Regions from separate parts of the Streptomyces sp. NPDC001536 genome, predicted to be linked through region 2. Evidence: predicted binding sites of a transcription regulator. Region 2 holds the regulator's gene; each other region holds the start of a gene.

Region 1 (7,718 bases), on a different contig from region 2:
GCACCGCGACCACGGCGTTCGACCGTGGTGGTGCGGCGGCAGGGGCGTCGGACATGGCGGGGCCTCCATCAGCGTAGTAATTGACCGAGGCAACCTTAAGTCAGTTGCTTGACTTAACCAAGAGTCGCAGGTCAGCCCCGCTCGGGCAGAGGGGGCCGACGCCGTCAGCCGTACCGCTCCACGAAGGACCGCACCGTGTCCTCGTCCAGTTCGTAGACGGTCTCGTGTGCCCGGGGGTCGCGTGCGTGGAAGGTGTGGAAGAGGGGGCTCGCGACTCCCCCGAGTACGACCAGGGACGCCGAGGCCCCGCGCACCGCGCGCTCCGTGCCCGGAGCCGTCGTCAGGTCGATGCGGTTGACCACGCCGGGGGTGACCCACACCGGGACGGACTCCAGGAGACCGCAGAGCTGGAGGTGGAAGTGGCCGGTGAGGATCACCCTGACGTCGGTGCCGCGGAGCGCCGCGGCCAGATCGGCGGGGTTGCGCAGGCCGAAGAGCTGCTGGAGGGGGTTGTCCAGCGCGAAGGGCGGGTGGTGGAAGGCGAGGATCGTGCCGTTGGGGGACGGGGTCGCCAACACGCCCCTCAGCCAGTCGAGTTGGACGGAGCCCAGATGCCCGTGCACCTGCCCCGGCACCAGCGAGTCCAGCGTCACGAACCGCCACCCCGCCACCATGCTCACCGCGGCTCGCTCCCCCTCCGCGGACTCCAGGACCCGGCCGGGCTCCGCGTGCCCGCTGCCCAGCACCTTGGCGAAGGCCTCGCGCTCGTCGTGATTGCCGGTCGTGTAGAAGACGGGCACCCCACCGAGCCCCTGCGCGAACTCCCCGAACATCTCCCTGACGGCCGTATACGCCTCCACCGCCCCGTCGTTGGCGAGGTCCCCGGTGACGACGACCGCGTCGACGCCCTGCACCTGCCGGAGTTCGGCGAGCATGAGCCGCAGGGAGTCGTGGGCGTTGACGCCGTGCTTGTTGGGGGCGTCGGCGCGTTCGAGGTGGGTGTCGGAGAGATGAAGGATCCTCATCTCCGCAAACTAGCGGGAGTTGAGGATCCTTACACCGTCATTTCAGCCCGGCTTGGTTCGACCCGGCTCAGCTCAGCGACTGCAGCGCCGCCGCGTCGTACGGCTTCAGTTCGTCCGTGCGGCCCGCCAGTACCTTCGCCGCCCACTCCGGGTCCTGGAGCAGCGCGCGGCCGATGGCGACGAGGTCGTACTCCTCGCGCTCCAGGCGGTCGAGGAGGTCGTCGATGCCGCGGAGCGGGGAGCCCTCGCCCATGAAGCCCTTGATGAAGTCGCCGTCGAGGCCGACCGAGCCGACCGTGATGACCTGCTTGCCGGTGAGCTTCTTGGTCCAGCCGGCGAGGTTGAGGTCGGAGTCCTCGAACTCGGGGAGCCAGTAGCGGCGGGTGGAGGCGTGGAAGGCGTCGACACCGGCGGCGGCGAGCGGGGTCAGGATGGCCTCCAGCTCCTCCGGGGTCTCGGCGAGGCGGGCGTCGTAGGCCTCCTGCTTCCACTGCGAGTAGCGGAAGATGATCGGGAACTCCGCGGAGACCGTCTCGCGTACGGCCGCCACGATCTCGGCCGCGAACTTCGTACGGGCGACGGGGTCACCGCCGTAGGCGTCGCTGCGCCGGTTCGTCCCCGACCACAGGAACTGGTCGACGAGGTAGCCGTGGGCGCCGTGGATCTCCACGCCGTCGAAGCCGATGCGCTCGGCGGCGGCCGCGGCCTCGGCGAAGGCGCCGATGACATCGTCCAGGTCGCGCTGGGTCATCGTCTCGCCGGTGGGCTCGTCGGCGCCGGGGCGCACACCGGAGGGGCCCATCGCAGGGGCGTCCGCCACCGGTCCCTTGCCCGGGGTGCGGGTCATGCCGAGGTGCCAGAGCTGCGGGACGATGGTGCCGCCCGCCGCGTGCACGTCCTCGGCGACCTTCGCCCAGCCCGCGAGCTGCTCCTCGCCGTGGAAGCGCGGGACGCGGGTGCTCTCGCCCGCCGAGTCGTGGCCGACGTAGGTGCCCTCGGTGACGATCAGACCGACGCCCGCGGCCGCGCGGCGCGAGTAGTACGACGCCACGTCCGCGCCCGGGACGCCGCCCGGGGAGAACATGCGCGTCATCGGCGCCATGACGATGCGGTTCGGGACGGTCAGGCCGTTGATCGTGGTCGGCCGCGAGAGGACTTCGGCGGCGCGGGAGGCGGGGGCGGTCACGTGGGGGACTCCTCGGGGACGGTCCGTCCGGCACCGGTACCGGACGGTATGTGCATGCGCATGGACATACGCATGTAGGAGTCAACCACCCCGCCCGCCACAGGCATTCCGTACGCCCTGTGATCCCGGACACGCCCGAGGGCGGCACCCCCTGCCTGCGCAGGAAGTGCCGCCCTCGGTAAGGACGTTGATCAACCAGAGGTCGATCAGAAGTCCATGTCACCGCCCGGCATACCGCCACCGGCGGGCGCGGCGGCCTTCTCCGGCTTGTCGGCGATGACGGCCTCGGTGGTGAGGAAGAGCGCGGCGATGGACGCGGCGTTCTGCAGAGCGGAACGCGTGACCTTCGCCGGGTCGATGATGCCCTCGGCGATCATGTCGACGTAGTCGCCCGTGGCCGCGTTGAGGCCCCAGCCCACGGTCAGGTTGCGGACCTTCTCGACCACGACGCCGCCCTCGAGACCACCGTTGACGGCGATCTGCTTCAGCGGGGCCTCGAGCGCGAGCTTCACGGCGTTGGCGCCGGTCGCCTCGTCGCCCGTGAGCTCGAGCTTCTCGAACACCGCGGAGGCCTGGAGCAGGGCCACGCCACCACCGGCGACGATGCCCTCCTCGACGGCCGCCTTCGCGTTGCGCACGGCGTCCTCGATGCGGTGCTTGCGCTCCTTGAGCTCGACCTCGGTCGCGGCACCGGCCTTGATGACGGCGACGCCACCGGCGAGCTTGGCCAGGCGCTCCTGGAGCTTCTCGCGGTCGTAGTCCGAGTCGCTGTTCTCGATCTCGGCGCGGATCTGGTTGACCCGGCCCTGCACCTGCTCCGTGGAGCCGGCGCCGTCGACGATGGTGGTCTCGTCCTTGGTGATGACCACCTTGCGGGCGCGGCCCAGCAGGTCGAGGGAGGTGTTCTCGAGCTTGAGACCGACCTCCTCGGAGATGACCTCGCCACCCGTGAGGATCGCGATGTCGTTCAGCATCGCCTTGCGGCGGTCACCGAAGCCCGGGGCCTTGACGGCGACGGACTTGAAGGTGCCGCGGATCTTGTTGACGACCAGGGTCGACAGGGCCTCGCCCTCGACGTCCTCGGCGATGATCAGCAGCGGCTTGCCCGACTGCATGACCTTCTCCAGGAGCGGGAGCAGGTCCTTGACGGCGCCGATCTTGGAGTTGGCGATGAGGATGTAGGGGTCGTCCAGCGACGCCTCCATCCGCTCCATGTCGGTGGCGAAGTACGCCGAGATGTAGCCCTTGTCGAAGCGCATACCCTCGGTGAGCTCCAGCTCCAGACCGAAGGTCTGGGACTCCTCGACGGTGATGACGCCTTCCTTGCCGACCTTGTCCATCGCCTCGGCGATGAGCTCGCCGATCTGGGTGTCGGCGGCGGAGATGGAGGCCGTCGAAGCGATCTGCTCCTTGGTCTCGACATCCTTCGCCTGCTCAAGGAGGGCACCGGAGACGGCCTCGACGGCCTTCTCGATACCGCGCTTGAGAGCCATCGGGTTGGCACCGGCGGCCACGTTGCGCAGACCCTCGCGGACGAGTGCCTGGGCGAGAACGGTCGCGGTGGTCGTACCGTCACCGGCGACGTCGTCCGTCTTCTTGGCGACTTCCTTGACCAGCTCGGCGCCGATCTTCTCGTACGGGTCCTCGAGCTCGATCTCCTTGGCGATGGAAACACCATCGTTGGTGATCGTGGGGGCGCCCCACTTCTTCTCGAGGACGACGTTGCGACCCTTGGGGCCGAGCGTCACCTTGACGGCGTCCGCGAGCTGGTTCATGCCGCGCTCGAGGCCGCGCCGCGCCTCCTCGTCGAACGCGATGATCTTGGCCATGTGAAGTGGTCCCTCCAGGACTGGGGGTGATTCCTTCGGACCGCGCCCGCGCCCGCGACGGACGGCTCGCACACCTCGTGGTTCCTTGCCCCACCTGGCCTGCGGGCCTCACCGACCCGGTCCTTCATTGTCACTCTCACCTTCAGAGTGCTAACGCCAATGATTAGCACTCGGCATGGTCGAGTGCAAGCGCCTCTCAGGGATCGACCAGGTGCCGCAGGGTCTCCGCGCAGGCCGTGAGGGGTCCGGGCACGCCGAAGGGCCCGCACCCATGACTCCCCATGAGGTGCGGGCCCTTCGAAGAAGAACGTCGCTGCTAATCAGTCGGCGCGTGCTTCAGCCGGTCGCCAGTCGGACCATGTCCGCCTGCGGCCCCTTCTGGCCCTGCGAGATCTCGAAATCGACCCGCTGACCCTCTTCCAGGGTGCGGTATCCGTCCATCTGAATCGCGCTGTAGTGGACGAAAACATCCGCACCACCGTCGACCGCGATGAAGCCGTACCCCTTCTCCGCGTTGAACCACTTGACGGTGCCCTGAGCCATGCCTAACTCCCCTATTACTGGCCCTTGCACAGATCCACACTTCGCGGATCCGGGTCAGACCTCACCCCCCACGGATTGGGGGCGTGCGCCGGAACGCGTCGACCGCGGCTGAATGTATCTGTCCAACTGCCGTCTGCAACAGGTCAATCGGACGAGAATTCTGGACGCGAAGGGTCCGGAATGTAGTGAGAATTCGCCCGAATTCTGGGCAAGTCGGGCTCCACAAAAGGAACAAAGCTCACAAAAGAACCGCACACTTTGGCTACTTCTCGTCGCATCCGGAGCGAGAACTCATATGCGGGTGGCATGGGGAGTGGAGCAGGTTCCCCAACTGTACCGCGCTCAACCATAGAGAATTGCCCCCTCCGCTTCTCTCACGGAGGGGGCAATTCGATGAACTCTTGGTAATCGGCCTTACCGAGGGTAACGACCGGGCCCGGTCAGCCTCCGGCGACGGCCGGAATGATGGAGACGCCGGCCCCGTCCGGAGTGGCCGTCTCCAGGCCCTGCTCGAAGCGGACGTCGTCGTCGTTGACGTACACGTTGACGAAGCGGCGCAGCTTGCCCTGGTCGTCGAGGACGCGGGCGGCGATACCGGTGTGGTTCTTCTCCAGGTCGGCGATGACCTCGGAGAGGGTCGCGCCCTCGGCGGCGACCTCGGCCTGCCCGCCCGTGTAGGTGCGCAGGATGGTGGGGATGCGGACGTTGACGCTCACGGTTGAACCTCCGGTCGGGGTTGCGGGGGCCTAGACGAGGCCGGCCTCGCGGAACGAGTCAAGGGTGGGGCGGATGGTCGCGGTGAGTCCCGTACCCGCCACCGCGTCCAGGGTCTTCAGTCCGTCGCCGGTGTTCAGCACAACGGTCGTCAGCGTCGGGTCCAGCAGGCCCTTCTCGATCAGCTTCCTGGTGACACCGACCGTCACACCGCCCGCGGTCTCCGCGAAGATGCCCTCGGTCCGCGCGAGCAGCTTGATCGCGTCGACGACCTGCTCGTCGTTGACGTCCTCCACCGCACCGCCGGTACGGCGCGCGATGTCCAGGACGTACGGCCCGTCCGCCGGGTTGCCGATGGCGAGGGACTTGGCGATGGTGTTCGGCTTCTGCGGCCGCACCACGTCGTGGCCCGCCTTGTAGGCGACGGACACCGGCGAGCAGCCCTCGGCCTGGGCACCGAAGATCTTGTACGGCTTGTCCTCGACGAGCCCGAGCCTGATCAGCTCCTGGAGCCCCTTGTCGATCTTGGTGAGCTGCGAACCGGAGGCAATGGGCACGACCAGCTGGTCGGGAAGCTGCCAGCCGAGCTGCTCGCAGATCTCGTACGCCAGGGTCTTGGAGCCCTCGGCGTAGTAGGGCCGCAGGTTGACGTTGACGAAGCCCCAGCCCTCGCCGGCCGGGTCGCCGATCAGCTCGGAGCAGAAGCGGTTCACGTCGTCGTAGTTGCCCTCGATGCCGACGAGCTCGCCGCCGTAGATCGCGGCCATGACGACCTTGCCCTGCTCCAGGTCGTGCGGGATGAACACGCAGGACCGGAAGCCGGCGCGGGCGGCGGCGGCGCCGACGGCACCGGCCAGGTTGCCCGTGGAGGAGCAGGACAGCGTGGTGAAGCCGAAGGCGCGCGCGGCCTCCAGGGCCTGGGCGACGACACGGTCCTTGAAGGAGTGCGTCGGGTTACCGGAGTCGTCCTTCACATACAAACCGCCGGTGACACCGAGCTCGCGGGCCAGGTTGTCGGCCTTCACGAGCTGGGTCCAGCCCGGGTTGATGTTGGGCTTGTCGGCCACGTCCGCGGGGACGGGCAGCAGCGGCGCGTAGCGCCAGATGTTCGCGGGTCCCGCCTCGATCTGCTTGCGGAGCTCCTCGGTGTCGTAGGCCGAGAAGTCATAGGCGATCTCGAGCGGGCCGAAACACTCCTCGCACGCGAAGACCGGGCCGAGGGGTACGCGGTGACCGCACTCGCGGCAGCTGAGCGCCGCGGCCGGGCCGAGGTCTACGGTGGTTTCGGTGGTGCTTGCAACTGTCTGCGCAGCCATGAGAGGCGAGGCCCTTTCTCCTCATCTTCCTCACGACGCATCTCGCCGTGAGACGGATTTGGCACCTTCCCGAGTCGGGAGCCTCGCGTGAACGAGAAACCGACTGGAGGGTTGCCGGGGCTTCATCGGGCCGTATCCCTCTGCCCCTCTGGATGAGCGGTATGAAGTTGTGTGAACGGCGGGCCACCCTGGACATGCGATGGTCATCCGCGTTGTTCAAGACTGTAACCGACGACCAGGACAGTTGAGATAGTCGTCCGAACCGCGAGATGGATCACATTGCGTGATCGCATACTCGCCGAGAGAACGCAGAGGAGCCGCGCACTGTGCTGAACGAAGTCGAGCGCTGGCTGACCACCCGCTCCTGGTCGCTGACCGATCGCCCGCTCCACCAGCTCCTGGCCGCCAAGCAGCGCACAAAACAGTCGGTCAGTGTCGTGCTGCCCGCGCTCAACGAGGAGGAGACGGTCGGTGACATCGTCTCCGTGATCCGTCACGACCTCATGCAACAGGTCCCCCTCGTCGACGAGATAGTCGTCGTCGACTCGGGCTCGACCGACCGTACGTCGGAGGTGGCCGCCGCGGCCGGGGCCACGGTCGTCCACCGGGACGACATCCTCCCCCGTCTGCCTGCCGTGCCCGGCAAGGGCGAGGTGCTGTGGCGCTCGCTGCTGGTGACCAGCGGCGACATCGTCTGCTTCATCGACGCCGACCTGAAGGAGTTCTCCTCGGACTTCGTCTCCGGGATCGTGGGCCCTCTGCTCACCGACCCCGGCGTCGACCTCGTCAAGGGCATGTACGACCGCCCCCTGGGCGGTGCGGCAGGTCAGGGCGGCCGGGTGACCGAGCTGATGGCCCGCCCGCTGCTGAACATGCACTGGCCCCAGCTGGCCGGCTTCGTCCAGCCGCTGGGCGGCGAGTACGCGGCCCGCCGCTCCCTGCTGGAACAGCTGCCGTTCCCGGTCGGCTACGGCGTGGAGCTCGGCATGCTGATCGACGCGCTGCACCTGGTGGGCCTGGACGCGCTGGCCCAGGTGGACGTGGGTGTCCGCAAACACCGCCACCAGGACGGACAGGCCCTGGGCCGGATGTCCGCCGCGATCTA
Region 2 (7,718 bases):
TTCGTCGTGCCGAAGGCCGCCTCGTCGAGCTCGATCTCCAGCCGGATCATCGCGTCCTGGCCCCGCCGCGTACGCGACCGCGGACCCCGCTGCGACGCCGTACCGAAGAACGCGTCCATGATGTCCGAGAAGTTCCCGAACCCACCGGCCCCGAAGCCGCCCGCGCCACCGCCGCCCGCCTGGGACAGGGGGTCGCCGCCGAGGTCGTAGACCTGCTTCTTCTGCGGGTCCGACAGCACCTCGTAAGCGGCGTTGATCTCCTTGAACCGCTCCTGGGTCTTCGGATCAGGGTTGACGTCCGGGTGCAGCTCGCGAGCGAGCCGACGGAAGGCCTTCTTGATCTCTTCCTGCGACGCGTCGCGACGCACGCCGAGAACGGCGTAGTAGTCCGTGGCCACTTAGGACTCCGCCAGGATCTGTCCGACGTACCGTGCCACTGCGCGTACCGCTCCCATCGTTCCCGGGTAATCCATGCGGGTCGGTCCGACCACGCCGAGCTTGGCGACTGCCTCGCCGCCCGAACCGTAGCCGACCGACACGACGGACGTGGAGTTGAGTCCCTCATAGGCGTTCTCATGACCGATGCGTACGGTCATGCCCGAATCCCCGGCCTCACCAAGCAACTTGAGGAGCACGACCTGCTCCTCCAGGGCTTCGAGCACCGGACGGATAGTGAGGGGGAAGTCATGTCCGAAGCGGGTGAGATTGGCGGTTCCGCCGATCATCAACCGCTCCTCGTTCTCCTCGACGAGCGTCTCCAGGAGAGTGGAGAGCACCGTCGAGACCGTGCCGCGGTCCTCCAGGTCGAAGCCCTCGGGGAGGTCCTCGACGAGCATCGGCACATCACTGAAGCGCCGGCCCGCGACCCTGCTGTTGAGCCGGGCCCGCAGATCGGCGAGGGACGTCTCGCCGAAGGGCGCCGGGCAGTCGATCATCCGCTGCTCGACCCGCCCGGTGTCCGTGATCAGCACGAGCATCAGGCGCGCGGGTGCCAGCGCGAGCAGTTCGACATGGCGCACGGTGGACCGGGTGAGCGAGGGGTACTGCACCACCGCGACCTGCCGTGTGAGCTGCGCGAGCAGCCGTACGGTCCGGGCCACCACGTCGTCGAGATCGACGGCGCCGTCGAGGAAGTTCTGGATGGCGCGCCGCTCGGGCGCGGTCATCGGCTTGACGCCCGCGAGCTTGTCGACGAACAGCCGGTAGCCCTTGTCCGTGGGGATGCGCCCGGCACTGGTGTGCGGCTGGGCGATGAACCCCTCGTCCTCCAGGGCCGCCATGTCGTTGCGGATCGTCGCCGGGGAGACACCGAGGCTGTGCCGCTCGGTGAGGGCCTTGGAACCGACCGGCTCCTCTGTGCCCACATAGTCCTGGACGATGGCGCGCAGCACCTGAAGCCTGCGTTCACTCAGCATCGCGCACACCTCCAGAAGTCGTTCCCTCGGCGCCTTGCCTGGCACTCTGTCCGCCCGAGTGCCAGCGTTCCCCGGCCCAGTGTACGGCGGTGGGGTACCGCCCGGGCAAGGTCGGTCCTGCCGCGACCCCTCGTACGGCTAGCGTCGCCGTATGACGGTGACTTGGGAAGAGCTGGGGTGGGAGCGGGTGGCGGCCGGGGTCGGGCGGTGCCGGCTCCCGGGCTGGGACTGCACGGCGGGGCTGGTCGTCGGTGCGGGGACCGCCCTGCTGATCGACGCCGGGTCGAGCATCGGCGAGGGCGCGCGGCTGCGGGCGCGGGCCGAATCACTCGCCGGGCATCGTGTGACTCATCTCGCGCTGACGCATCCCCATTTCGACCATGTCTTCGGGGCCGCGGCGTTCGCGGGGGCGGAGGTGTACGGGCCGGTGGGCATGGGCGCGCTGTTCGACCAGCACCAGGCCCGCGAGGAACTGCGCGCGGACGCGATCCGCAACGGTCTGGACACCGCTCTGGCCGACGAGGCGGTCGACGCCCTGCCCCGTCCCCGCCACGAGGTCTCCGGCGAGTGGACCCTCGACCTGGGCGGCGGCCGCCAGGTCCTGCTGGCGAACATCGGCCCCGGCCACACCGGCCACGATCTCGTGGTCCTGGTCCCCGGCGCTCCCGAGGTGGTCTTCTGCGGCGACCTGGTCGAGGAGTCCGGCGAACCGCAGGCGGGCCCCGACGCCGTACCGTCGCACTGGCCTGCGGCGCTGGACCGCCTCCTCGACCTGGGCGGCGAGGACGCGCTGTACGTGCCCGGTCACGGAGCGGTGGTGGACGCGGCGTTCGTACGACGCCAGCGCGACGCTCTGGCCACCCGTTTCGGCGTGTCGCGTTAGCCGGTGGCGGGCTTCTCCTATCGTCATCCGAATGCGCCAGTACTCCGCCGATCTGACCCCTCCCTGGAAGAAGCCGAAGCCCGTCCCCGAGGTCGCGGCGGAGCCCGGCCTGGTGGTCGAGGAGCCCGGCACCGGTTTCTGCGGTGCGGTGATCCGCTGCGAGGCGGGCACGGTGACCCTGGAGGACCGCTTCGGCAAGCACCGGGTGTTCCCGATGGAGCCGAGGGGCTTTCTGCTGGAGGGCCGGGTGGTGACGCTCGTACGTCCCACCGGTCAGGCGCCGCTACGGCCCACCCGTACGGCATCCGGCTCGGTGGCCGTCCCCGGCGCCCGCGCCCGCGTGGCCCGCGCCGGCCGCATCTACGTCGAGGGCCGGCACGACGCGGAACTGGTGGAGAAGGTCTGGGGCGACGACCTGCGCATCGAGGGCGTGGTCGTGGAGTACCTGGAGGGCGTGGACGACCTGCCGAGGATCGTCGAGGAGTTCGACCCCGGCGCCGATGCCCGGCTCGGTGTGCTCGTGGACCACTTGGTGCCGGGCACGAAGGAGTGGCGCATCGCACAGGCGGTGACGAGCGAACACGCGTTGGTGGTGGGCCACCCGTACATCGACATCTGGGAGGCGGTGAAGCCGTCGTCCCTGGGCATCGAGTCCTGGCCGCGCGTGCCCCACGGCCAGGACTGGAAGACGGGCGTGTGCCGGGCCCTGGGCTGGCCGTCGGAGAACACGGGCGCGGTGTGGCAGGCGATCCTGAAGCGAGTGAACTCGTACAAGGACCTGGAGCCGGAGCTGCTGGGAAGGGTGGAGGAACTGATCGACTTCGTGACTGCACCCACCTAAGGGGCGCGAGGAACTGCGCGACCAGCCACAACGCACCCGCAGCCGCCCAACAACCTCTCAGTCCACCAGGTCCCGCACCACCGCATCGGCCAGCAGCCGCCCCCGCAGGGTCAGCACCGCACGCCCCTCCTCATACGGCCCGGCATCCAGCAGCCCCTCCGAAAGCGCCCTCCGAGAAGCCGCGAGCCCCTCCTCCCGCAGCAGCGACAACGGCACCCCCTCCAGCAGCCGCAACTCCAGCAGAATCCGCTCGACCCGGCGGTCCTCGTCCGAGAGCAGCTCACGTCCCGCCCCCGGCGACTTCCCCGCCGCCAGCGCCGCGGCATACGCCCCCGGATGCTTCACGTTCCACCAGCGCACCCCGCCCACATGGGAGTGCGCGCCGGGCCCCGCGCCCCACCAGTCGGCACCGCGCCAGTACAGCTCGTTGTGGAGGCAGCGCCCCGCCTCCGAGGTGGCCCAGTTGGAGACCTCGTACCAGGAGTAGCCCGCCTCGGACAGCACCGACTCCGCGATCAGGTACCGGTCCGCGTGGACGTCGTCGTCGGTCATCGGGACCTCGCCGCGCCGGATACGACGGGCCAGCTGCGTACCCTCCTCGACGATCAGGGCATACGCGCTGACATGGTCCGGGCCGGCACCGATCGCCGCCTCCAACGACGCCCGCCAGTCGTCGTCCGACTCCCCCGGGGTGCCGTAGATCAGGTCGAGGTTGACATGGCCGAAACCCGCCGCCCGGGCCTCCGCCACGCACGCCTCGGGGCGGCCCGGGGTGTGCGTGCGGTCGAGCACCTTCAGTACGTGCTGCCGCGCGCTCTGCATGCCGAAGGAGATCCGGTTGAAGCCGCCCTGCCGCAGGGTGGACAGGTACACCGGGTCCACCGACTCCGGGTTCGCCTCCGTCGTCACCTCCGCGTCCGGCGCCAGACCGAACTCGTCACGGATCGCCGCCAGCATCCGTACGAGATCGTCCGCGGCCAGCAGGGTCGGCGTACCGCCGCCGACGAACACCGTGCGGACCTGGCGCGGGTCGTCGCCGAGAACCTTGCGGGCCAGCCGGATCTCGTCGATCAGGGTGTCGGCGTAGTTGTCGCGGGAGGCGAGGACGCCGCCGGTGCCGCGCAGCTCGGTCGCCGTGTAGGTGTTGAAGTCGCAGTAGCCGCAGCGGGTCGCGCAGTACGGAACGTGCAGATAGAACCCGAGGGGGCGGGCGGCGGACCCGGCGAGCGCGGACGCGGGGAGCGCGCCGTCGTCGGGGACGGGCTCGCCGTCGGGGAGTGCGGAAGGCATGCCTTCCATTGTCCAGGACCGTGACGGTTACTCCGCCTGGAGCACCAGCAGCGCGAGATCGTCCTCCGGCGGCCGTACGCCGAACTCGTGCACGAGACGTCTGATGCGCTCCGCGATCAGCGGGGCGGTGAGCCCGGCGCAGCCGGCGAGGGCCGTCGCGAGGCCGTCGGCGTCGTCGAACTGGCGGGGGCCGCAGCGGCGCTCCGTCACCCCGTCCGTGACGGCGAGCAGGGTGTCGCCGGGCCGCAGCTCGAAGGTCTCGCTGGTGTACGTCTCGTCCTCGACGACCCCGAGCAGGGTCTGCGGCCGGGCGGCGGTGCGGACCTCGCCGCCCGCGCCGAGGAGCAGCGGCAGCGGATGTCCGGCGGAGGCGAGGGTGCAGCGCACTCCGCCGTCGAAGGGGGCCAGCTCGCCGTAGAGGAGGGAGAGGAAGCGGGTCTGGGGGCCGTCGCCGGTCAGGGCCTGGCCGCCCGCGGCGATCAGGGCGCGGGCGGCGGCGTCGGCGGCCTCCGTGGCGTCGTCGAGGAGCAGCTGGTTGAGGCGGTCCAGGACGTCGGCGACGCGGTAGCCCTCGCGGGCGAGGAGCCGCAGCCAGGGGCGGGCCAGGCCGATCACCACGGCGGCCTCGGGGCCCTTGCCCTGGACGTCGCCGACGGCGAAGCACCAGCGGCCGTCGCCGGCCGGGAAAAGATCGTAGAAGTCGCCGCTGGGGCCGCCCTTGTCGCACGGCTCGTACACCAGCGCGCTGCGCATCCCGGGAATCTCCGCGACCGCGCCGGGCAGCAGTCCGCGCTGGAGGACGGCGCTGATGGTGGCCTGGCGGGCGTACTGGCGGGCCGCGCCGATGGCGAGCGCGACCCGGCGGCCGAGGTCCTCGACCAGGCCGGTGATCTCGTCGGGGAAGCGCAGCAGCCCGGACCGTCCGATGACGAGCGTGCCGAGCGGCCGGCCGCCCGCGATCAGGCGGTACGCCAGTGCGGTGCCGTGCGTCCCGTGCGTGCCCAGCGCCTCGCCGGGCCAGGGGAACGGCACGGGCCCGGAGCGCGGCGGGTCCACCGGTCTGGGCGCGTCCTTCTCCAGGGCGCGGCGCAGTTCCTCGATACGGCTCTCGTGGCCGTGCCAGACGCGGGCGAGCCGTGGGCCCGAGCCGCCGGTCCCGTCGGCGCCCCAGACGCCGCCGCGCCCCATGTGCTCGTCCTCCAGCCACACCGCGCACCAGTCGGCGAGCCGCGGCACGATCAGCTGTCCGGCGAGGGCGGCGACCAGGTCCTCGTCGAGCTGTCCGGCGAGCAGGTCGGAGGCCTCGGCAAGGAAGGACAGGGCGCCGCGGTTGAGCCATTCCCGGTCGCGTTCGGCGCGCCGGGGTTCGGGGGCGAGGACCCCGGCGATCTCCAGTCCGTGCGCTCCCGCGTACGCCCCGTCCTCCCCGCTCTTGCCCACGGCCGCGCTGTCCTCCTCGGTCAGCCGCGCCCACACGGTCTTGGTGCCCTTGCGGTAGGTGATGCCCCAGGACTCGGCGAGGGTGGCGACGAGGCGCAGTCCGCGGCCGTACTCCGGTGTCTCGTACGCGTGTTCACCCGTTCCGTCGCGTGGGGCGCGCGAGGGGTGCTGGTCGGTGACCTCGACGACGAGGGCCCCGGTCTCCTTCTCCAGCCGGCACTCCAGATCGACGTCGGTGCCGGCGTGCACGACCGCGTTGGTGACGAGTTCGCTGACGACCACGACGGCGTCGTGGGCCAGCCGGTCGGTGAGCGGTTCCCTGCCGGGCAGGCCCAGTTCGGTCCACTCGGAGAGGGCGGCGCGCAGGAGTGCGCGGGCGGCGCCCGGCGCGAGGGAGCTGCCCGTAAGGGTGGCGTGCGCCCGGGCGTACGGCAGCACACTCCCGTGCACAGGCGCATCAGAAGCACCGGGATCGGTCTCCCGTTGCGCCGGAATGGCCCCCATGTCCCGCTCCCCGAGCAGTTCGGACGAATACACCTCGGTCAGTGCGGACAGAGTGACAGACTGGCCACGCCCATAAGCGCCGAGTTACCGAAGTGGGCCGCCATGAGTGAGAACAGTGCTACGCGTGTGCTCGAAGACGGACAGAAAGACGACCAGATTCGAGCATCGGATCTGCGTCCGCTGCTCGCCGCGATGACCTCCGCCCGGGACGGGCACTTCGCGAAGGTGGCGGAGACCGGCGCTCACGGCCTCGCGGCCGAACTGGCCGCGATCTTCAATCAGCTGGTCGACCGCAACGTCCACTTCACCACCGAAGTCCAGCGTGTGAAGCGGGAGTTGGTGCGACACGGCCGACTCGACGAACGGCTCTCGCCGAGCCCCGGCGCAGGCGCCTGGGCATCCCGGGTCAGCGATGTGAACCAGCTGCTCGACGCCCTGGTGGCCCCGGCGGCGAACGCGACGCGGGTGCTGGACGCGGTGGCCGGCGGCGATCTGACCCAGCGGGTCGACCTGCACGACGGGAACCGTCAGTTGCGCGGTGATCTGCGGCGACTGGGGCGGGCCGTGAACAAGATGGTCGACCAGTTGTCGTTGTTCACCGGTGAGGTGACCCGCGTGGCGCGCGAGGTCGGCACCGAGGGGCGCCTCGGTGGGCGTGCCAAGGTGCAGGGACTGTCGGGCAGTTGGCGGGATGTGACCGAGGCGGTCAACACCATGGCGGCCCGGCTGACCGCCCAGGTGCGGGACATCGCCCTGGTGACCACGTCGGTGGCGCGCGGCGACCTGACCCGCTCGGTCACCGTCGAGGCGACAGGTGAGCTGCTGGAACTGAAGCTGACCGTGAACACGATGGTGGACCAGCTCTCCGCCTTCGCCGACGAGGTGACCCGCGTGGCCCGCGAGGTCGGCACCGAGGGGCAGCTGGGCGGCCGGGCGCAGGTGCGGGGCGTGTCGGGGGTGTGGAAGGACCTCACCGACAACGTCAACTTCATGGCGTCGAACCTGACCTCGCAGGTGCGCAACATCGCCCAGGTCACCACCGCCGTCGCCAACGGCGACCTTTCGCAGAAGATCACCGTCGACGCGCAGGGCGAGATCCTGGAGCTGAAGTCCACCATCAACACGATGGTCGACCAGCTCTCCGCCTTCGCCGACGAGGTCACCCGCGTCGCCCGCGAGGTCGGCACCGAGGGCAATCTCGGCGGGCGCGCCCAGGTGCGGGGGGTGAGCGGTGTCTGGAAGGACCTCACCGACAACGTCAACTTCATGGCGGACAACCTGACTTCACAGGTCCGCAACATCGCCCTGGTCTCCACCGCCGTGGCCCAGGGCGACCTCGGCAAGA
Region 3 (7,718 bases), on a different contig from region 2:
GGGAGTTGGTCGGTGATCTCGTACGCCGTCGCATACGGCGTCACGTGCGGCTCGTCGGCGGTGATGTAGGCGATGGTCGCGTCGATCAGCCCGCCCTCCAGGTCCTCGGCCACCTCGGCGACCAGGTGGGCGCGGATGACGGCGCCGTCGGGTTCGTACAAGTACCGTCCGACGGGGCGGACTTCGGGGTCGGGCAGACCCCGCCCCAGCAGGGTGCGCGGACCCGGCAGCAGGGTCGCCCGGACGGCCCCCGGTGCCGTCCCGAACCACAGCACCGCCTCCTTGACGTCCCCGCCGTCGGAGATCCACTCGGCCTCGGCCTCGGTGGGGACGGTCTCGTGCGGGATGCCGGGGGCGATCTTCAGCGCGGCGTGGGGCGCCTTGAGGGCGGTGTCGATCGCCCAGGACAGGGGCGGCGAGTAGGCCTCGGGGTCGAAGATCCGGCCGCGCTTGGAGGACCGCCGGGCCGGGTCGACGAACACGGCGTCGTACGGGGAGGTGTCGACGTCCGTGACATCCGCCTCCCGCACCTCGATCAGGTCGGCGAGCCCCAGCGCGTCGGCGTTGGCCCGCGCCGCGGCCGCGGTCAGCGGATCGTGGTCCACGGCGAGCACCTGGATCCCGGCCCGGGCGAGCGCGATGGCGTCGCCCCCGATGCCGCTGCACAGGTCGGCGACGGAGGTGACGCCCAGCTCCCGGAGCCGCTGTGCGCGATACGTCGCCACACTCGCCCGCGTCGACTGCTCCACCCCGTTCGGCGTGAAGAACATCCGCCCCGCGTCCTCGGCCCCGAACTTCACCACCGCCCGCTGCCGCAGCCGGGCCTGGCCGAGCGCCGCCGACACCAGGTCGGCCGGGTGCTCGCGGCGCAGCCGGGTGGCGACGGCGAGTTCGTCGGCGGGGGCGGTGTCGCGCACCGTGTCGAGGAGGGCGCGGCCCTCGGGGGTGAGGAGAGGGGCGAGGTCGTTCACCGGGACATTGTGGGCCAGTCGGTGGACGGTCCGCCTCCGGCGGCGGTGTCGGCCCGGGAGCAGGGCGGTGGCCTGCGAGGATCCGGCGCCATGGGATCAGTCGTACAAAATGACAAAAGCCGGGCGAAGCGTGCTTCCCGCGCCCGCGCCCGTGCCGGGATCGCCGTGCTCGCCGTCGCCGTCATCGCCTCGGGCTGTGCGCAGGGCGGGAGCACCGAGGTGCGCCCGGTGCGTCCGGCACCCGGCCAGCAGCCCCTGAAAGCCGCTCCGGCCCGCGCCCTGGACTCGTACGCCATGAAGCTCCGCGCCTCCGCGAAGGTCGCGAAACGCTGGGGCCTGGCCAGAGCCCCGCTGGCGCCGCCCGCGCCGCCCGCGAAGAAGCCGAGGATCACGACCCGCAAGGGCTTCGAGGTGGACGGCCACGAGGAGAAGGGTCTCCCGCCGGTCTTCACCACGATCCCGACCAAGGAGAAGATCGTCTTCCTCACCATCGACGACGGCGCCGAGAAGGACCCGGCGTTCCTGCGGATGATGAGCGAGCTGAAGGTCCCGTACACCGCCTTCCTCAGCGACTACCTGGCCAAGGAGGACTACGGCTACTTCAAGGACATGCAGGACCGGGGGGTCGGGCTGTACAACCACACGCTCCATCACCCCTACCTGCCGGGCCTGTCCTACGCCCGCCAGAAGCGCGAGATCTGCGGCATGCAGGACGTCATCGAGAAGCGCTACGGCAAGCGCCCCACCCTCTTCCGCCCGCCGTTCGGCAACTACAACGAGGACACCCTGCGCGCCGCGAAGTCCTGCGGGGTGAAGTACGCCCCGATCTGGAACGAGGAGGTCTTCGTCGACCGCTGGGACTACCGCGAGTGGGACCGCAGGATCCGCCCGGGTGACATCGTGCTGAGTCACTTCCGCGGCCGCGAGGAGTGGAAGGGCACGATGCCCGACATGATCCGGCGGTTCCTGAACAAGGTCACGGCCGAGGGGTACGCGGTGGCCCGCCTGGAGGACTACCTGTGAGTTCGCGAGCACCGGCCGCCGCGGTCCTGGCGGCGGTCATGCTGCTCGCCGGCTGCGCCCGGTCCGTCGGCCCCGTCGAACGGCTGGGCGGGAAGGCGGGGTCGTACGGCGCGACGGCGACGGGTTCCGGGACAGGGGTGCCCTCCGTTGTGCGGCGGGTCCCCACCTCCGACAAGGTCGTCTTCCTGACCTACGACGACGGTGCCGAGAAGGACCCGCGCTTCGTCGAACTGGTCCGTGAACGGCGGCTGCCCGTCAGCATGTTCCTCACCGACAGCGTCGTCGGCCCCGGGTACGGGCACTTCGCCCGCCTCCAGTCGGTGGGCGCCTCGATCCAGAACCACACCCTGGACCACACCGCCCTGCGCGGTCTGCCCTACGCCGGGCAGCGCGCCGAGATCTGCGGCCAGCAGGACAAGCTCAAGTCCCGCTTCGGCATCCGCCCCCGCCTCTTCCGCCCGCCCTACGGCACGTACGACACCACCACCCTGCGCGCCGCCGCCGACTGCGGCGTCACGGCGGTCGTCCTGTGGCGCGCGTCGATGGGGGACGAGCACCTGACGTACCCGAAGGGCGAGCGGCGGCTGCTGCCGGGCGACATCATCTCCGTGGCTTCCATCGGGACGACGGGGCTGACGCTGGTCGAGCGCACACAGAGGGCGCTGGGGGAGATCCGGAGGGCGGGGCTGAGGGTGGGGCGGCTGGAGGACTACCTGTAGGGACACCCGCCGGGATGTCCGAGGAGTCCCCCGTGGCGGTGTCCTCGGACCGCCGCGCCGCGGTGAATTGGCACTCCGCTTGACCGAGTGCTAATCGCAGTCATAGTCTCGGGTCTGGCACTCCCCCCTGGAGAGTGCCAATAGCGACGGGCAGGTCCGGCACCCGCGACGACGGATCCACCTGGTCGCCACCTCAGACAGTTAACCCCGTGAGATCTCCGAAGGGGGAGGTCGGATCGTGACGACCACCAGCTCCAAGGTTGCCATCAAGCCGCTCGAGGACCGCATTGTGGTCCAGCCGCTCGACGCCGAGCAGACCACCGCCTCTGGCCTGGTCATCCCGGACACCGCCAAGGAGAAGCCCCAGGAGGGCGTCGTCCTGGCCGTGGGCCCGGGCCGCTTCGAGAACGGCGAGCGCCTGCCGCTCGACGTCAAGACCGGCGACATCGTGCTGTACAGCAAGTACGGCGGCACCGAGGTGAAGTACAACGGCGAGGAGTACCTCGTCCTCTCGGCTCGCGACGTGCTCGCGATCATCGAGAAGTAAAACCACCTCAAGTTTTTCCGAGCTGCGCCCCGGGCCCCCGCGACCTTATGAAGCCGGGCGTCAGGGGCGCAGTTCGTTTCACCCACGTTTTCCGAGAGGGCTGAACCGCTCCCATGGCGAAGATCCTGAAGTTCGACGAGGACGCCCGTCGCGCCCTTGAGCGCGGCGTCAACAAGCTTGCCGACACGGTCAAGGTGACGATCGGCCCCAAGGGCCGCAACGTCGTCATCGACAAGAAGTTCGGCGCTCCCACCATCACCAACGACGGTGTCACGATCGCCCGCGAGGTGGAGATCGACGACCCGTACGAGAACCTCGGCGCGCAGCTGGTGAAGGAGGTGGCGACCAAGACCAACGACATCGCGGGTGACGGTACGACCACCGCCACCGTGCTCGCCCAGGCGCTGGTCCGCGAGGGCCTGAAGAACGTCGCCGCGGGTGCCTCCCCGGCGCTGCTGAAGAAGGGCATCGACGCGGCCGTCGCCGCGATCTCCGAGGACCTCCTCGCGACCGCCCGCCCGATCGACGACAAGGCGGACATCGCCGCCGTCGCCGCGCTGTCCGCCCAGGACCAGCAGGTCGGCGAGCTCATCGCCGAGGCGATGGACAAGGTCGGCAAGGACGGTGTCATCACCGTCGAGGAGTCCAACACCTTCGGTCTGGAGCTGGACTTCACCGAGGGCATGGCCTTCGACAAGGGCTACCTCTCCCCGTACTTCGTGACGGACCAGGAGCGTATGGAGGCCGTCCTCGACGACCCGTACATCCTGATCAACCAGGGCAAGATCTCCTCGATCCAGGACCTGCTGCCGCTGCTCGAGAAGGTCATCCAGGGCGGTGCCTCCAAGCCGCTGCTGATCATCGCCGAGGACGTCGAGGGCGAGGCCCTGTCCACGCTGGTCGTCAACAAGATCCGCGGCACCTTCAACGCGGTCGCGGTCAAGGCCCCCGGCTTCGGCGACCGCCGCAAGGCGATGCTCCAGGACCTCGCGGTCCTCACCGGCGCCACGGTCATCTCCGAGGAGGTCGGCCTCAAGCTCGACCAGGCCGGTCTGGACGTGCTGGGCTCCGCCCGCCGCGTGACGATCACCAAGGACGACACCACGGTCGTCGACGGTGCCGGTGACTCCGCGGACGTCACGGGCCGCGTCGCCCAGATCCGGGCCGAGATCGAGAACACGGACTCCGACTGGGACCGCGAGAAGCTCCAGGAGCGCCTCGCGAAGCTGGCCGGCGGCGTGTGCGTGATCAAGGTCGGCGCCGCCACCGAGGTGGAGCTGAAGGAGAAGAAGCACCGTCTGGAGGACGCCATCTCCGCGACCCGCGCCGCGGTCGAGGAGGGCATCGTCTCCGGTGGTGGCTCCGCTCTGGTCCACGCCGCGAAGGTCCTCGAGGGCGGTCTGGGCAAGACCGGCGACGAGGCCACCGGTGTCGCCGTCGTCCGCAAGGCCGTCGTCGAGCCGCTGCGCTGGATCGCCGAGAACGCCGGCCTGGAGGGCTACGTCATCACCTCCAAGGTCGCCGAGCTCGACAAGGGCCAGGGCTTCAACGCCGCGACCGGCGAGTACGGCGACCTGGTCAAGGCCGGCGTCATCGACCCGGTCAAGGTCACCCGCTCCGCCCTGGAGAACGCCGCCTCCATCGCCTCCCTCCTCCTGACGACCGAGACCCTGGTCGTCGAGAAGAAGGAAGAGGAGCCGGCCGAGGCGGGCCACAGCCACGGCCACGGTCACTCCCACTGACCTGAGCGGCTAGCAGAAGGCCCGGCCCCCGGACATGGGTGCCGGGCCTTCGCCGTCCCGCCGCGGCCCTACTGCTCCAGGTCGTCCAGCGCACCCAACTGCGCCATCAGCCCCAGCCGGTCGTACTGCCACCACCCCTCCGCGATCCGCCCGTCGAGGGCACACCGGTGAATGGTGGTCCCGGTCATCGTGACCCGCTTCCCACTGGCCGGAATTCCGAAGAAGTCCCCGACATGGGTCCCGTTCCAGCTCCACCGCGTGCACACCCGGTCACCCTGGGCGATCTGCTCATGGATCGTGAACCCGAAGTCGAAGGCCCCCCGCCACATCTCGACCTCCTGCCGCATGGCATCGAGCCCGACGGCGTCCTGCTCATTGGCGGGATCGTGGTCGTGATAATCCGCCGCGACCAGCTCGTCGAGCGCCGACAGCTCCCCGCTCCCGGCCAGCGTCTCGAAGAACCGCCGAGCGGTGGTCGCGTACAGTTGCTCGTCCCGCACCACGTCCAGATCGGTGAAGGTCGGCATCTCGTCGCACAGCGCGACCATCTCCCGGAACACCTTGTCGGTCTCCGGCAGCCCGGAATTCCGCATCGCCTCCTCGTACGACGGAAACTCCACGATCTCGACGAAGTGCGACGCGTCCGACCGGTCCTTCCCGATCACACTGTGTGTCGCCGTCCGTTTCCCCTTGGTCTGCTCGACCCACGTGTCCATCAGCCGGTTCATCTCGTCGAACCGGCTGGTTTTGCAGTCGATGAGCTGTACGAAGGTCATGCCACCGTCGCCTCCGGCCCCCCTGGGTCCGGTTGTACGGCACCATTCTCCTCCCCTTTGGCGTCATGAGCGCCATGGAGGCGCGGGGGGCGAGATCGGGGTGGCGGTGACGGGCGAACCGCGCGCAGCCGTCGCCCTCACCCCGCACACCCCTACTGAGGCCCGTACTTCCGCCCCGTCTTGGAGCTGATCCCCCCGAGCAACCCCCGAGGCACCACCTTCACCACCCCCATCAACGCCTTGTACCGGGGATCCGGAATCGACAGCGTCTTGCCGCGCGCGAGGTCGTTCAATGCGGACGCCACGAGCTTGTCCGCGTCGAGCCACATCCAGTTGGGGATGTTGTCCGTGCCCATGCCGGCCCGCTGGTGGAACTCGGTGCGGACGAAGCCCGGGCAGAGGGCCATCAGCCGTACCCCGCTCCCCGCCAGGTCCTTGGCCGCGCCCTGGGTGAACTGCACGACCCAGGCCTTGGACGCCCCGTAGGTGCCGCGGGGGACGAAGGCGGCGACCGAGGCGACGTTGACCACGCCGCCGCGGCCCCGCTCGCGCATCCCCTCCGTGGCCGCAGACGTCAGCCGCAGCACCGCCTCGCAGTGGACCTTGAGCATCTTGAGCTCGTCGGCCATGGAGACGTCGAGGTAGCGGCCCTTGTTGCCGAAGCCGGCGTTGTTGACCAGCAGGTCGACCGGGTTCCTGCGGTCGGCGAGGCGGGTGGCCACCGTCTCGATGCCGGAGTCCTCCGCGAGGTCCGCCGTGAGGACCTCCGCCTCGATGCCGTGGCGGTCGTGGAGCTCGGTGGCCTGTTCGCGCAGCCGCTTGGTGTCGCGGGCCACCAGGACGAGGTTGTGGCCGTCGGCGGCGAGGCGCCGTGCGAACGCGGCACCGATGCCCGCGGTCGATCCCGTAATCAATGCCGTTGTCATGGCGCAAGGTTAGTGACCGGGACGGACAGCGTCCGCTTGAGAGGACGCCGTCAGACGCCGTGCTTCTCCACATATTCGAGCGCCCACTGCCGCACTTCCGGATGGAGCGCCTCGCCCGCCGCCAACAGCCGCGGCTGGAGGGGCCGTTCGGTGGTCATCGCCCGGAACGCCAGGGCGACGGTCACGTCGTGGTCCGGCCGGTGCACGATCTCGACAGGGTCCCCGGAACTGATCTCGCCGGGCCGGATCACCCGCAGGTACGCCCCGGGAGCGCCCTTCCGCGTGAACCTCTTCACCCACCGCTTCTCCTCCATATGGCCCTGGAAGGTGCCGCACGGGATGCGCGCGCTGGTGACCTCCAGCACCACCTCGGGCCCGATGCGCCAGCGTTCGCCGATCAGCGCGCCGGAGACGTCGATGCCCTGTGTCGTGAGGTTCTCGCCGAAGGCGCCGTCGGCCAGGGCACGGCCGAGCTCACGCTCCCAGTCGTCCAGGTCCTCGCGCGCCATCGCGTACACCGCCTGGTCGTCACCGCCGTGATGCTGCCGCTTGCACACCGCGTCCCCGGCGAGACCGCTCCCGGCGATGCCCTTGGGGCCCGGCGCCGCCACCCGCACGGGCCCGTCGGCCGGCCGCTTGTCGATGCCGGTCACGCCTTCAGGGTTGTCCGTGTACGGCACGGCCTTCGCACGGCCCAGGTTGACTGACAGAAGCTTCATGAGAAAACGGTAGGCGGCAGGTCATCAAAGTCGCCACGCATTATTCGGCGGTATGTCAAAGATGCGCTTATCCTCGATCGTGTGATCGAAGCCCGCCATCTACGCGTCCTGCGCGCCGTCGCCACCACCGGCTCCTTCTCCGCCGCCGGGCGCGAACTGGGCTGCACCCAGCCCGCGGTGAGCCAGCAGATGAAGGCCCTGGAGGCGTCCGTCGGCACCCCGCTGCTCATCCGCAGCGGCCGCGAGATGCGGCTGACCCAGGCGGGGGAGGCGCTCGTGCGGCACGCCGCCGGGA

What was found. The regulator HrcA, encoded in region 2, represses chaperone genes, less so after heat shock. The targets are predictions, from matches to a motif close to TTNGCACTCNGNNNNNCNGAGTGCNAA.
Region 1: a site for HrcA is predicted at 4,204-4,230, ahead of groL (chaperonin GroEL). Genes of this name have one in related genera too.
Region 3: a site for HrcA is predicted at 2,781-2,807, ahead of groES (co-chaperone GroES). Genes of this name have one in related genera too.

What each region holds. Positions count from the first base shown of each region.
Region 1 covers NZ_JBIAVQ010000004.1:391,563-399,280, forward strand. The annotation lists gene ACFY0U_RS14660 (MFS transporter) at 1-55, opposite strand, end outside; gene ACFY0U_RS14665 (metallophosphoesterase family protein) at 165-1,025, opposite strand; gene ACFY0U_RS14670 (NADH:flavin oxidoreductase) at 1,093-2,211, opposite strand; gene groL (chaperonin GroEL) at 2,418-4,040, opposite strand; gene ACFY0U_RS14680 (cold-shock protein) at 4,377-4,583, opposite strand; gene ACFY0U_RS14685 (MoaD/ThiS family protein) at 5,024-5,299, opposite strand; gene thrC (threonine synthase) at 5,330-6,613, opposite strand; SAM riboswitch class I at 6,632-6,772, opposite strand; gene ACFY0U_RS14695 (glucosyl-3-phosphoglycerate synthase) at 6,940-7,718, shown strand, end outside.
Region 2 covers NZ_JBIAVQ010000001.1:512,911-520,628, forward strand. The annotation lists gene dnaJ (molecular chaperone DnaJ) at 1-398, opposite strand, end outside; gene hrcA (heat-inducible transcriptional repressor HrcA) at 399-1,415, opposite strand; gene ACFY0U_RS02420 (MBL fold metallo-hydrolase) at 1,567-2,298, shown strand; gene ACFY0U_RS02425 (DUF3097 domain-containing protein) at 2,330-3,139, shown strand; gene hemW (radical SAM family heme chaperone HemW) at 3,197-4,429, opposite strand; gene ACFY0U_RS02435 (SpoIIE family protein phosphatase) at 4,457-6,373, opposite strand; gene ACFY0U_RS02440 (HAMP domain-containing protein) at 6,476-7,718, shown strand, end outside.
Region 3 covers NZ_JBIAVQ010000009.1:40,361-48,078, forward strand. The annotation lists gene ACFY0U_RS24220 (SAM-dependent methyltransferase) at 1-971, opposite strand, end outside; gene ACFY0U_RS24225 (polysaccharide deacetylase family protein) at 1,062-1,994, shown strand; gene ACFY0U_RS24230 (polysaccharide deacetylase family protein) at 1,991-2,713, shown strand; gene groES (co-chaperone GroES) at 2,952-3,260, shown strand; gene groL (chaperonin GroEL) at 3,374-5,002, shown strand; gene ACFY0U_RS24245 (ester cyclase) at 5,071-5,778, opposite strand; gene ACFY0U_RS24250 (SDR family NAD(P)-dependent oxidoreductase) at 5,931-6,704, opposite strand; gene ACFY0U_RS24255 (MOSC domain-containing protein) at 6,755-7,423, opposite strand; gene ACFY0U_RS24260 (LysR family transcriptional regulator) at 7,505-7,718, shown strand, end outside.